Regions from separate parts of the Streptomyces sp. NPDC093598 genome, predicted to be linked through region 1. Evidence: riboswitches for the same ligand, from Rfam matches in the RefSeq annotation. Region 1 holds a riboswitch; the other holds the start of a gene.
What was found. A riboswitch is a leader RNA that binds a small molecule or an ion and turns the genes downstream of it on or off. The one in region 1 is predicted to bind S-adenosylmethionine.
Positions count from the first base shown of each region.

Region 1 (6,707 bases):
TTCATCTGCGGCTCATCGACGGCTCACCCCCCGGATGAACCCTCGATGACGTGACATGGAACCCACGAGCTCTCACCGCCCTGTGCGCGGCGCTGTCGCTGTGCGCGCTGCTCGCGATCCCCGGGAACTTCCCCGGACTCGGCGGCGACGCCCGTCTCACGCTGGCCGTGTTCACGCTGGCGACGTGCGCCTGGATCGGGACGTCGATCGACGACACGTACATCGCGCTGGGCGCCGGATTGGCGCTCACGGTGACCGGGGTGATCAGCAGCGACACCCTGTTCGGCACCCTCGGCGACGCCACGGTGTGGCTGCTGATCTGCGCGTTCGTGCTGGCGGCCGCGGTGAGCCGGACGGGGCTCGCGGGGCGGGCGGCGGTGTTCCTGGTCAGCGGGGCGCGAACCGTCCGGCAGCTGGTGCATCTGACGACGGCCGCCTTGGTGGTCACGGCCTTCGCGGTGCCCGCCACGTCGGGCCGTGCCGCGCTCGCGCTGCCGGTGTTCCTCGCGCTCGCCAAGGTCCTGGCCGACCGCAAACGACTGGTCGTGATGCTGGCTTTGCTGTTCCCGACCGTCATCCTTCTGTCAGCGGTGGCGACCCTGATAGGCGCCGGAGCACATCTGATCACCGTGTCGGTGCTGTGGGAGACGACCGGAGAGCACATCGGCTTCACGCAGTGGCTGCTGCTGGGCCTGCCGTTGGCCGTCGTCTCCTCCCACCTGGCCGCCGAACTGGTCGTGCTGACAACGACCCGGCGCGCGGACCGCAGCGGCCCGGTCCACATCACCCCCGAGCAGATCCAGCGGCACAGCGAGCAGCCGGTCACCGGCCCCTGGAGCCAGGCCGAGAAGCGCTGCGTCCTGCTGCTCGCCACCGTGATCGTCCTGTGGTGCAGTGAGCCGCTGCACCGGGTGCCGCCGGCGCTCGTCGCGCTGATCGGCGCCGTCATCGCCTCCTCGCCCGCCCTGGGCACCGTGCGTCTGAAGGACGCGCTGAAGACCGTCCCCTGGTCGCTGCTGCTGTTCATGGCCGCGACGATGGCGATGGGTGTCGCGCTCGCCGACTCGGGAGCGGCCACGTGGCTGGTCTCCGGACTGCCGACCGGTGAGTCCCCGGTGCTCTTCCTGGCGATCGTGGTCGCCGTCAGCACGGCGGCCCACCTGGTCCTCCAGTCCCGCTCGGCCCGCTCGTCGGTCCTGGTCCCGCTGGTCGTGGCCGCCTCCGTCGGCGTCGGCGTCAACCCGGTCGCCGCCGCCCTGGCCTCCACCGCCGCCGCGGGCTTCTGCCACACCCTGCCCGCCTCGGCCAAGCCGGTCACGCTCTTCTCGCACATTCCCGGCACCCCCACCTTCACCCCGCGCGACCTGCTGCGGCTGTCCGCCGTCCTGGCCCCGCTGAGCGCCGCGCTCGTCCTGCTCTTCGCCGTCGCGGTATGGCCGCTGCTCGGCGTGTCCGTCACCCGTTGAGGAGTCCTCGTGCTGACCCATGTCGTCGTAGCCCCCAGTGGCTTCAAGGAGTCCCTGTCCGCGCAGGCCACCGCCGACGCCATCGCGGCCGGCGTGCGCCGGGTCCTGCCCGACGCCGATATCGACCTGGTCCCGCTGGTGGACGGCGGCGAGGGCACGGCTCACGCCTTGGCCACCGCCAGCGGGGGCAGGATCGTCAGCGTGCCCGCGACCGGCCCGGTCGGGGAGACTGTCGCCGCGCACTTCGCCCTCCTGGGCGGCGGGGACACCGCCGTGGTGGAGATGGCGGCGGTCGCGGGCCTCTCCCTCGTCCCGCGCGATCTGCGCGACCCGGGCGCCACCACCACGTACGGCGTCGGCGAGCTGATCCGCGCCGCGCTCGGGACGGGCGTCCGGAGGATCCTCGTCGGCTGCGGCGACTCGGGCACCTCGGACGGGGGCGCCGGCGCGCTCCAGGCCCTGGGCGCCCGGCTGCTGGACGTCAACGGTGAGGAACTCGCGCGGGGCGGGCGGGAGCTGACCCGCCTGCACCGTGTCGACCCGAGGGGCCTGGACCCGCGCCTCACGGAGGTGGAGCTGCTGGTCGCCTGCAATCCGTACAACGTCCTGTGCGGCGAGCGGGGCGTGGCCCGGGTCTTCGGTCCGCAGAAAGGCGCGACGCCCGCGCAGGTGGAGGAGCTGTCGGCGGCGCTGGAGAACTGGGCGTTCGTCCTCACCCGTGACGCCGCCGTGCCGGACAGCGACCTGCGCTCGGGGCCCGGCACGGGAGCCTCCGGCGGCCTGGGAGCGGGCCTGGCCGCTCTGGGCGCCAGGCTCCTGCCCCGCTTCGACGTGCTGCTGGACCACCTCGACCTGGACGCCCGGCTGGCCCGTGCCGACCTGGTCGTCACCGCCGAGGGCGCCTTGGACCACCAGACGCCGCGCGGCAAAATCCCCGCCGAGGTGGCCCGCCGGGCCAAGCTCTACGGCCGTCCCGTCCTGGCCCTCGCGGGCACGCTCGGCGAGGGCGCTGCCGAAGTGCCGGGCGTGGACGCCTGCCACGGCATCCTGCCCGCCCCCATGGAGCTGGCCGAGGCCATGATCCGGGCGAGCGAGCTGCTCACGGACGCCACGGAACGCGCCCTGCGGATGATCGTCCTGGGCACTCGGATCCCACTCGTGCTGCCGCAGGAGGTGACGCCGTCAGGGACTCAGGCCGACGTGTCCGGCACGCAGCGTCCGTCCTCCGTGCGGTAGTTCCACTTCGCCCCGTCCGTCACGAGTTCCTTCACCGCCCGCACGAACCGCTCCACGTGCTCGTCCGGCGTGCCCGCGCCGAAGCTGACCCGGATGGCGTTGAGCGACTTCTCCCCGGGCGCTGCCTCCGGCGACCCGCACTCCCCCTGGGACTGCGGGTCGCTGCCGAGCAGCGTGCGCACCAGCGGGTGGGCGCAGAACAGCCCGTCCCGCACGCCGATGCCGTACTCGGCGGACAGGGCGGCGGCGAAGTGGGAGCTGTTCCAGCCCTCGACGACGAAGGAGAGCACCCCGACCCGCGGCGCGTCGTCCCCGAAGAGGGACAGGAACCGCACCTGGGGAACGTCGGCGAGGCCCTCCCGCACCGCGCGGACCAGGTACTGCTCACGGGCGACGAGGGTGTCGAAGCCGGCCTCGGTCAGCGCCTTGCAGGCCGAGGCGACGGCGTAGGCGCCGATGACGTTGGGCGACCCGGCCTCGTGGCGGGCGGCGCTGTCGTGCCACTCCACGTCCACTCCCCCGTCCTCCCGCCGGCTGACCTTGCGGCTGGCGCCGCCGCCCGCGAGGTAGGGCTCGGCCGCGCGCAGCCAGTCGGCCCGCCCGGCCAGGACGCCCGAGCCGAAGGGCGCGTACAGCTTGTGCCCGGAGAAGGCGACCCAGTCGACGTCGAGGTCGGCGACGGACACCGGGTGGTGCGGTGCCAGCTGGGCGGCGTCCAGCACGATCCGCGCGCCGTGGGCGTGCGCGGCCGCCGCGAGTTCCCGTACGGGCCACAGCTCACCGGTGACGTTCGAGGCGCCGGTGACGCAGACCAGGGCCGGTCCGTCGGGGTCCCGGCCGGCCAGGGCGCGCTCCAGGGTCTCGACGGCCTCGCGGGGGCTGCGCGGGGCGTCGAGGCAGGTGACGCGGGCGTTGCGCCACGGCAGCAGGGAGGCGTGGTGCTCGGTCTCGAAGACGAAGACCTGGCAGTCGTCCGGGAGGGCGGCGGCGAGGAGGTTGAGGGAGTCGGTGGTGGAGCGGGTGAAGACCACCTGGTCGCCGTCGCGGCAGTCGAGGAACTCGGCGACGGTCCGGCGGGCGTTCTCGAACAGGTCGGTGGAGAGCTGGGACAGGTACCCGGCGCCGCGGTGGACACTGCCGTAGTACGGCGCGTAGGCGGCGACGTCGTCCCAGACCCGCTGGAGCGCCGGGGCGCTGGCGGCGTAGTCGAGCGCGGCGTAGGTGACCTCGCCACCGGTCACGAGCGGAACGGTGACATCACGTCCCAGAACGGGCAGCGGGGCGCAAACGGACGGGTCGACGGCAACGGTGGAGACGGACATGGGTGAACTCCCGTGAAGGCAGGTGGAATCCGCCCGCGAGCCCGTGGGGCTACAACCCGTGGGGCTACAAGCGGGGGTGAAGGAAAGAGGGGGATGCGGAGGCGGGGCTCTGCGGCCCTATCGCATTCGCTGGTTCACGAGAGACTCCTCGTCACGCGCTTGCCGCAGACCTCGCTGCCTGCGGCCTGGTCTTCACCCGGGGCACCCCGCCACGGACGGAGGGTTGCCGGACAGTCGGCCGGGGCCTCATGACTGTCACTCATGACCTGATCAGGAACGTACGCGAAAAGACCGGCGCCCCGCAACCCGAGTCCGGATCGCGGGACGCCGTACGGGAATCCGCTACGTGTTGCTCGCGGCCACCCAACGCTCCAGCGTCCGCTTCGCCGCCCCCGAGTCGATCGACTCGGCCGCCTTCACCATCCCGGCGCGGATCTGCTCGGCCAGCGGGGCGGCGGTCGGCTGAAGGGCCACCAGCGCCGCGGCCGAGTTCAGCAGGACCGCCTCGCGAACCGGACCGGTCTCACCCTCCAGCAGACGGCGGGCGACCTCGGCGTTGTAGGAGGCGTCCGCGCCGCGCAACGCTTCCACCGGGACCAGTTCGAGGCCCACGTCACGCGGGTCGAAGGCCTCTTCGGTCACCTGGCCGCCCCGGACGATCCACACCCGGGAGGTGGCCGTGGTCGTGAGCTCGTCGAGGCCGTCGTCGCCCCGGAAGACCAGGGACGAGTTGCCGCGCTCGGCGAAGACGCCCGCGACGATCGGTGCCATGCGGGGGTCCGCCACACCGACGGCCTGGGCGCGGACCCGGGCCGGATTGGTGAGCGGGCCGAGGGCGTTGAACACCGTGCGGATGCCCAACTGGCCCCGGGCCGCGCCCGCGTGCCGCAGCGCCGGGTGGAACTTCACCGCGAAGCAGAAGGTGATCCCGGCCTCCTCGGCGACCTCGGCGACCCGGTGCAGCGGCAGTTCCAGGTTGACGCCGAGCTTTTCCAGCACGTCGGAGGCCCCGGACGCCGAGGACGCGGCCCGGTTGCCGTGCTTGACGACCTTCGCACCGGTGCCCGCCACGACGATCGAGGACATCGTGGAGATGTTGACCGTCTTCGCGCCGTCACCGCCCGTGCCGACGATGTCGACCGTCGCCCCGGGCACCTCGATCACGTTGGCGTGCTGGTACATCGTGCGGACCAGGCCGTTGATCTCCTCGACCGTCTCGCCCTTGGCGCGCAGGGCCACGACGAACCCGGCGATCTGCGCCTCGGTCGCCTCGCCGCGCATGATCCGGTCCATCGCCCAGGCGGTGTCGTCCGCGCTCAGGTGCCTGCCGTCCAGCAGGCCGTTCAGCAGCAGGGGCCAGGAGCGGCCCGCCGCGGTGTCGCCTCCAGCGGGGGTCACAGCGCTCATAAGCCGCTCCAGGGTCAGGCGTCCCGCACTACGGGACGAGAATCTCAACGAGGTCCACCCTATCCAGCCCCGGGCACGGCGAAGGGCCCCGTCCGACGATCGGACGGGGCCCTTCGGTGTGGCGTGGCGAAGCAGCGATCAGTGGTGGCCGTGGCCGCTCGTGATCTCCCGGTACTCCTCGACGGTGGGCTTCGGGATCTGGGCACCCTCGCCGTAGTAGGCGTCGCTGAGCTTGGCGCGCAGCTTCTCGGAGCCCTTCACCTTGCGCTCGACACCGTTCTCGTCGACCGTCGGGCCGATCTCGGCCGGCTCGTACTGCTCGTGCGCCGTGAGCGTGTACATCTGCTCCTGGCTGAGCGGCTCGTGCACCTCGATGAACTCACCGTGCGGCAGGCGCTTGATGATGCCCGACTCGCGGCCGTGCAGCACCTTCTCCTTGTCCCGGCGCTGCAGGCCGAGGCAGATGCGCTTGGTGACGATGAAGGCGATGACCGGTCCGAGGAAGAACCCGATCCGGACGAACCAGGTGACCGCGTTGATCGACAGGTGGAAGTGCGTGGCGACGATGTCGTTGCCACCGCCGATCAGCATGATGATGTAGCCGGTGACCCACGCGACACCGAAGGCCGTGCGCGTCGGGGCGTTGCGCGGGCGGTCCAGGATGTGGTGCTCGCGCTTGTCCCCGGTGATCCACGACTCGATGAACGGGTACAGGGCGATGATCGCGAGGAACACACCGAAGAGGACCAGCGGGATGAACACGCCCAGGACGAGCGTGTGACCCCAGAAGTTGATCTCCCAGCCCGGCATCGCGCGGACCAGACCCTCGGCGAAGCCCATGTACCAGTCCGGCTGGGCACCGGTCGACACCTGGTCGGGACGGTAGGGGCCCAGGACCCAGATCGGGTTGACGGTCGCGATGCCGGCGATGGCCGCGATGACACCGAAGACCAGGAAGAAGAAGCCTCCGGCCTTGGCCATGTAGACCGGCAGCAGCGGCATGCCGACGACGTTCTTGTTGGTCCGCCCGGGACCCGCGAACTGCGTGTGCTTGTGGTAGAAGACCAGGATCAGGTGGCCGACCACGAGCCCGAGCATGATGCCCGGCAGCAGCAGGATGTGGATCGAGTAGAACCGGGCGACGAAGTCGGTGCCCGGGAACTCCCCGCCGAACAGGAACATCGAGATGTACGTGCCCACGATCGGCACGGACAGGATCGCGCCCTGGGTGAAGCGGACACCGGTGCCGGAGAGCAGGTCGTCCGGGAGCGAGTAG
Region 1 covers NZ_JBIWIV010000001.1:446,920-453,626, forward strand. Annotated here, with positions in the region: gene ACIRDU_RS02080 (SLC13 family permease) at 51-1,466, shown strand; gene ACIRDU_RS02085 (glycerate kinase) at 1,476-2,702, shown strand; gene ACIRDU_RS02090 (aminotransferase class V-fold PLP-dependent enzyme) at 2,657-4,024, opposite strand; SAM riboswitch class IV at 4,175-4,291, opposite strand; gene trpD (anthranilate phosphoribosyltransferase) at 4,367-5,431, opposite strand; gene ACIRDU_RS02100 (cytochrome bc complex cytochrome b subunit) at 5,570-6,707, opposite strand, start outside.

Region 2 (6,707 bases), on a different contig from region 1:
GCCGGGACAGGATTTCGGCGGCGCGGGAAGCGGAGGCGGCGACTGTCACGTGGGGGCTCACTTTCGGATACCGGCAGGTATGTGCATGCGCATAGGACAACACCTTCAACCATCGGGCCCCGCCCGGGCCATCCCACCCCCGCTGTGATCCCGGACACGCGCCCCGGCCGCACCCCGGACACGCCCGAGGGCGGTACCTCCTGCCGGAACAGGAGGTACCGCCCTCGGTAAGGACGTTGATCAACCGTCAGGTCGATCAGAAGTCCATGTCACCGCCCGGCATGCCGCCGCCGGCGGGCGCGGCGGCCTTCTCCGGCTTGTCGGCGATGACGGCCTCGGTGGTGAGGAACAGCGCGGCGATGGAGGCGGCGTTCTGCAGCGCGGAACGGGTCACCTTCGCCGGGTCGATGATGCCCTCGGCGATCATGTCGACGTACTCACCGGTCGCGGCGTTCAGGCCGTGGCCGACCTGGAGGTTGCGGACCTTCTCCACGACGACGCCGCCCTCGAGACCACCGTTGACGGCGATCTGCTTCAGCGGGGCCTCCAGCGCGAGCTTCACGGCGTTGGCGCCGGTCGCCTCGTCACCGTCGAGCTCCAGCTTCTCGAAGACCTGGGAGGCCTGGAGCAGGGCCACGCCACCACCGGCGACGATGCCCTCCTCGACGGCCGCCTTGGCGTTGCGCACGGCGTCCTCGATGCGGTGCTTGCGCTCCTTGAGCTCCACCTCGGTGGCGGCACCGGCCTTGATGACCGCGACACCGCCGGCGAGCTTCGCCAGGCGCTCCTGCAGCTTCTCGCGGTCGTAGTCCGAGTCGCTGTTCTCGATCTCGGCGCGGATCTGGTTGACCCGGCCCTGGACCTGCTCGGCGGAGCCGGCACCGTCGACGATGGTGGTCTCGTCCTTGGTGATGACGACCTTGCGGGCCTTGCCCAGCAGGTCGAGCGTGGCGTTCTCCAGCTTGAGGCCGACCTCCTCGGAGATCACCTCGCCGCCGGTGAGGATGCCGATGTCCTGCAGCATCGCCTTGCGGCGGTCGCCGAAGCCCGGGGCCTTGACGGCGACGGACTTGAAGGTGCCGCGGATCTTGTTGACGACCAGGGTCGACAGGGCCTCGCCCTCGACGTCCTCGGCGATGATCAGCAGCGGCTTGCCCGACTGCATGACCTTCTCCAGGAGCGGGAGCAGGTCCTTGACGTTGGAGATCTTGGAGTTCGCGATCAGGATGTACGGGTCGTCGAGGACGGCCTCCATACGCTCCATGTCGGTGGCGAAGTACGCCGAGATGTAGCCCTTGTCGAAGCGCATACCCTCGGTGAGCTCCAGCTCCAGACCGAAGGTCTGGGACTCCTCGACGGTGATGACGCCTTCCTTGCCGACCTTGTCCATGGCCTCGGCGATGAGCTCGCCGATCTGGGTGTCGGCGGCGGAGATGGAGGCCGTGGAGGCGATCTGCTCCTTGGTCTCGACGTCCTTGGCCTGCTCCAGCAGGGCGGCGGAGACGGCCTCGACGGCACGCTCGATGCCGCGCTTGAGGGCCATCGGGTTGGCGCCGGCGGCTACGTTGCGCAGGCCCTCCTTGACCAGGGCCTGGGCGAGCACGGTCGCGGTGGTCGTACCGTCACCGGCGACGTCGTCCGTCTTCTTGGCGACTTCCTTGACCAGCTCGGCGCCGATCTTCTCGTACGGGTCCTCGAGCTCGATCTCCTTGGCGATGGAGACACCATCGTTGGTGATCGTGGGCGCGCCCCACTTCTTCTCGAGGACGACGTTGCGGCCCTTGGGGCCGAGCGTCACCTTCACGGCGTCCGCGAGCTGGTTCATGCCGCGCTCGAGGCCGCGCCGCGCCTCCTCGTCGAACGCGATGATCTTGGCCATGTGAAGTGGTCCCTCCAGGACTGGGGGTGATTACTTCGGACCGCGCCCGCGCCCGCGACGGACGGCCCCGACCGGCTGGTTCCTTGCCCCATCCGGTCCGTGGGCCTCACCGACCCGGTCCTTACGTTGTCACTCTCACCTTCAGAGTGCTAACGCAATGATTAGCACTCGACCCCCGAGAGTGCAAGGCACGCTCGCGTAGCGAGTGCTCGTTGTGGGGTGGCGGTCGGGTGACGGGCGGGCGCATGCGCCTCCCGGGGACGCGCGAGGCCGTCAGCCGCCCGCGAACGCCGCCGGCCAGGCCCTTCGAACACGCGGAAGGGCCCGCACCCCGGGGGGGTACGGGCCCTTCTGAGAAGACCGGTCGCTTGAGCGTTGGTCGTGGTGCGCGTTCAGGCAGAGACGCGAACCATGTCGGCCTGCGGTCCCTTCTGGCCCTGCGAAATCTCGAACTCGACCCGCTGGCCCTCTTCAAGGGTGCGGTAGCCGTCCATCTGAATCGCGCTGTAGTGGACGAAAACATCCGCACCACCGTCGACCGCGATGAAGCCGTACCCCTTCTCCGCGTTGAACCACTTGACGGTGCCCTGAGCCATGCCTAACTCCCCTATTACTGGCCCTTGCACAGATCCACACTTCGCGGACCCGGGTCAGACCTCACCCCCCACGGTTGGGGGCGTGCGCCGGAACGCGTCGACCGCGGCTGAATGTATCTGTCCAACTGCCGTCTGCAACAGGTCAATCGGACGAGAATTCTGGACGCGCAGGGTCCGGAATGTGGGGAGAGTTCGCCTGAATTCAGGGCAAGTCGGGCTCCACAAAGGGAACAAAAGCCGCGAAAGACGCGCACACTTTGGCTACATCTTGTCGGACTCGCGGCAGGAATTCAGGGTTCCGATCAACGGATCGGGATCGCGTTCCCCAACTGTACCCCGCTCAACCACACAGAATTGCCCCCTCCGCTTCTCTCACGGAGGGGGCAATTCAATAAACTCTCAGTGACCGTCGTTACCCAAGGTAACAATCAAGCCGGTCGACCGGTTCAGCCGCCGGCGACGGCGGGAATGATCGACACGCCGGCACCGTCCGGCGTCGCCGTCTCCAGCCCCTGTTCGAACCGCACGTCGTCGTCGTTGACGTAGACGTTGACGAACCGGCGCAGTTTGCCCTGGTCGTCCAGCACCCGGGCGGCGATCCCGGTGTGGTTCTTCTCCAGATCGGCGATGACCTCGCCGAGATTCGCCCCCTCGGCGGCGACCTCGGCCTGCCCGCCGGTGTAGGTGCGCAGGATGGTGGGGATGCGAACGGTGACGCTCATCGGACATGTCCTCCGGTTCTTTTTGAGCTACGGCTTGGGGCGCGCCCTCAGGCGCGCGGGGCTGTGTCTATGTGCGGCTCCGCCGCGTGGGCGCGACCGGCCCCCACCGGCCCGCGGCGAACGACGACACTCAGACGAGCCCGGCCTCACGGAACGAATCGAGGCTCGGACGGATGGTCGCGGTAAGCCCCGTGCCCGCCACCGCATCCAGCGTCTTCAGACCATCCCCGGTGTTGAGCACGACAGTGGTCTTGGTGGGGTCGAGCACCCCGCTCTCGATCAACTTGCGCGTCACACCCACCGTCACACCACCGGCGGTCTCCGCGAAGATCCCCTCGGTCCGCGCAAGGACCTTGATCGCCTCGACGACCTGCTCGTCGTTCACATCCTCCACCGCACCACCGGTCCGCCGCGCGATGTCCAGCACGTAGGGCCCGTCCGCCGGGTTGCCGATGGCGAGGGACTTGGCGATGGTGTCCGGCTTCTGCGGGCGGACCACGTCGTGCCCGGCCTTGAACGCCGTCGACACCGGCGAGCAGCCCTCGGCCTGCGCGCCGAAGATCTTGTACGGCTTGTCCTCGACCAGACCGAGCTTGATCAGCTCCTGAAGACCCTTGTCGATCTTCGTGAGCTGCGAGCCGGAGGCGATCGGCACGACGATCTGGTCCGGCAGCTGCCAGCCGAGCTGCTCGCAGATCTCGTACGCGAGGGTCTTGGAACCCTCCGCGTAGTACGGCCGCAGGTTGACGTTGACGAAGCCCCAGCCCTCGCCGGCCGGGTCGCCGATCAGCTCGGAGCAGAAGCGGTTCACGTCGTCGTAGTTGCCCTCGATGCCGACGAGCTCACCGCCGTAGACAGCGGCCATGACGACCTTGCCCTGCTCCAGGTCGTGCGGGATGAAGACGCAGGAGCGGAAGCCGGCGCGGGCCGCGGCGGCACCCACCGCACCGGCCAGGTTGCCGGTGGAGGAGCAGGAGAGCGTGGTGAAGCCGAAGGCGCGGGCGGCCTCCAGGGCCTGGGCGACGACCCGGTCCTTGAAGGAGTGCGTCGGGTTGCCGGAGTCGTCCTTGACGAAGAGCTTGCCGGCGTCGACACCCAGCTCGCGCGCGAGGTTGTCGGCCTTGACGAGCTTGGTCCAGCCCGGGTTGATGTTCGGCTTGTCCGCCACGTCGGCCGGGACCGGCAGCAGCGGGGCGTAGCGCCAGATGTTCGCGGGGCCCGCTTCGATCTGCTTGCGGAGTTCCTCGGTGTCGTAGGCCGAGAAGTCGTAGGCGATCTCCAGCGGGCCGAAACACTCCTCGCAGGCGAAGACCGGGCCGAGGGGTACGCGGTGACCGCACTCGCGGCAGCTCAGCGCGGCGGCGGGGCCGAGGTCTACGGTGGAGTCAGTGGTGCTTGCAACAGTCTGCACAGCCATGTGAGGCGAGGCCCTTTCTCCTCATCTTCCTCACGACGCATCTCGCCGTGAGACGGATTTGGCACCTTCCCTAGCCGGGAGCCTCGCGCAGTGGTCGCCAGTGACCTACGAGTACCGACTGGAGGGTTGCCGGGGCTTCATCGGGCCGTTTCCCTCTGCCCCTCTGGATGAGCTGTATGTGGTTGTAGGCGGCGGGTGACCCCGGACATGCGATGGTCATCCGCGTTGTCCAAGACTGTAACCGACGACCAGGACAGTTGAGACAGTCGTCCGAACCGCGAGATGGATCACAGTCCGTCCCGCCTGGAGTACGCAGAGGAGCCGCCACGGTGCTGGAAGAAGTCGAGCGGTGGCTGAGCACCCGTTCCTGGTCAGTGAACGATCGCCCGCTCCACCGGATCCTGGCCGCCAAGCAGCGCACGGGGCAGACGGTCAGTGTCGTGCTGCCCGCGCTCAACGAGGAGGCGACGGTCGGTGACATCGTCGCCGTCATCCGCCACGACCTGATGCGGCAGGTCCCGCTCGTCGACGAGCTGGTCGTCGTCGACTCGGGGTCGACCGACCGTACGTCCGAGGTGGCCGCCGCCGCGGGCGCGCGGGTGGTGCACCGGGACGCGATACTCCCGCGCCTGCCGGCCGTGCCCGGCAAGGGCGAGGTGCTGTGGCGCTCGCTGCTCGTCACCCGCGGGGACGTCGTCTGCTTCGTCGACGCGGACCTCAGGGACTTCTCGTCCGACTTCGTGTCCGGGATCGTGGGCCCACTGCTCACCGAGCCGGACGTGAACCTGGTGAAGGCCATGTACGACCGTCCCCTGGCCGGCGCCACCGGGCAGGGTGGCCGGGTCACCGAGCTGATGGCGCGCCCGCTGCTCAACATGCACTGGCCGCAGCTGGCCGGCTTCGTGCAGCCGCTCGGCGGGGAGTACGCGGCCCGCCGCTCGCTGCTGGAGCGGCTGCCGTTCCCCGTCGGCTACGGCGTGGAGCTGGGCATGCTGGTCGACGCCCTGCACCTGGCGGGCCTGGACGCCCTCGCCCAGGTGGACGTGGGGGTGCGCAAGCACCGGCACCAGGACGGGCAGGCGCTGGGCCGGATGGCCGCCGCGATCTACCGCACGGCCCAGCTGCGGCTGGCCCGCGGGCATCTGGTCCGGCCGTCCCTGACCCAGTTCGAGCGGGGCGAGGACGGCTTCGAGCCGCGGACGTACTCCGTGGACACCGAGGAGCGTCCGCCGATGGTGGAGATCGCCGAGTACCAGGCGCGGAGGGCGGCCTGACCGGGGCCGTTTTCGGCCGGGCACGGCAGATCCGCACGTTTGAGCGTTTCCGGGCCGGGCTAGGTTGAGGCTTATGGCTTCAACGTACGGTGCTGCGCAGGTGCTGGTGGCCTCCAACCGGGGTCCCGTCTCGTACACGGTGGGCGAGGACGGTTCGCTGGCCGCCAAACGGGGCGGCGGCGGGCTGGTCTCCGGGCTCTCCGCGATCGGTTCGGACGCGGACGCGCTGTGGGTGTGCTCGGCGCTGTCCGACGGCGACCGGGAGGCGGTGAGGCGCGGCGTCGGCGAGGACGGCGTGCGGATGCTGGACATCCCGGCCGACGTGCACGCCGACGCGTACAACGGCATCGCCAACTCGGTCCTGTGGTTCGTTCACCACATGCTCTACCAGACGCCTCTGGAGCCGGTCTTCGACGCGGAGTTCCGGCGGCAGTGGGCGTCCTACGAGACGTACAACCGGGCGTTCGCGCAGGCGCTGGCCGAGGAGGCGGCGCAGGGCGCGGCGGTGGTGGTGCAGGACTACCACCTGACGCTGGTGCCGGGCATGCTCCGCGAGCTGCGGCCGGACCTGCGCATCGGGCATTTCTCGCACACGCCGTGGGCGCCGCCGGAGTACTTCCGGATGCTGCCGGACGACGTGGCGGGGCAGGTGCTGCGCGGCATGCTGGGCGCGGACCGGCTGGGCTTCCTCACCGAGCGCTGGGCGGACGCGTTCACCGCGTGCGCCGAGCGGTTCGCGGGCGGGCTCGGCGGCACCCGGGTCGGCGTGCACGGCCTGGGCGCCGACGCCGACTTCCTGCGCGCCCGATCGCACGAGCC
Region 2 covers NZ_JBIWIV010000020.1:10,718-17,424, reverse strand. Annotated here, with positions in the region: gene ACIRDU_RS35015 (NADH:flavin oxidoreductase) at 1-49, opposite strand, end outside; gene groL (chaperonin GroEL) at 257-1,879, opposite strand; gene ACIRDU_RS35005 (cold-shock protein) at 2,272-2,475, opposite strand; gene ACIRDU_RS35000 (MoaD/ThiS family protein) at 2,922-3,197, opposite strand; gene thrC (threonine synthase) at 3,328-4,614, opposite strand; SAM riboswitch class I at 4,633-4,788, opposite strand; gene ACIRDU_RS34990 (glucosyl-3-phosphoglycerate synthase) at 4,944-5,888, shown strand; gene ACIRDU_RS34985 (trehalose-6-phosphate synthase) at 5,962-6,707, shown strand, end outside.
Region 2: it holds a riboswitch for S-adenosylmethionine, as region 1 does, so the genes downstream of both, thrC (threonine synthase) here and ACIRDU_RS02090 (aminotransferase class V-fold PLP-dependent enzyme) in region 1, are expected to answer to the same signal.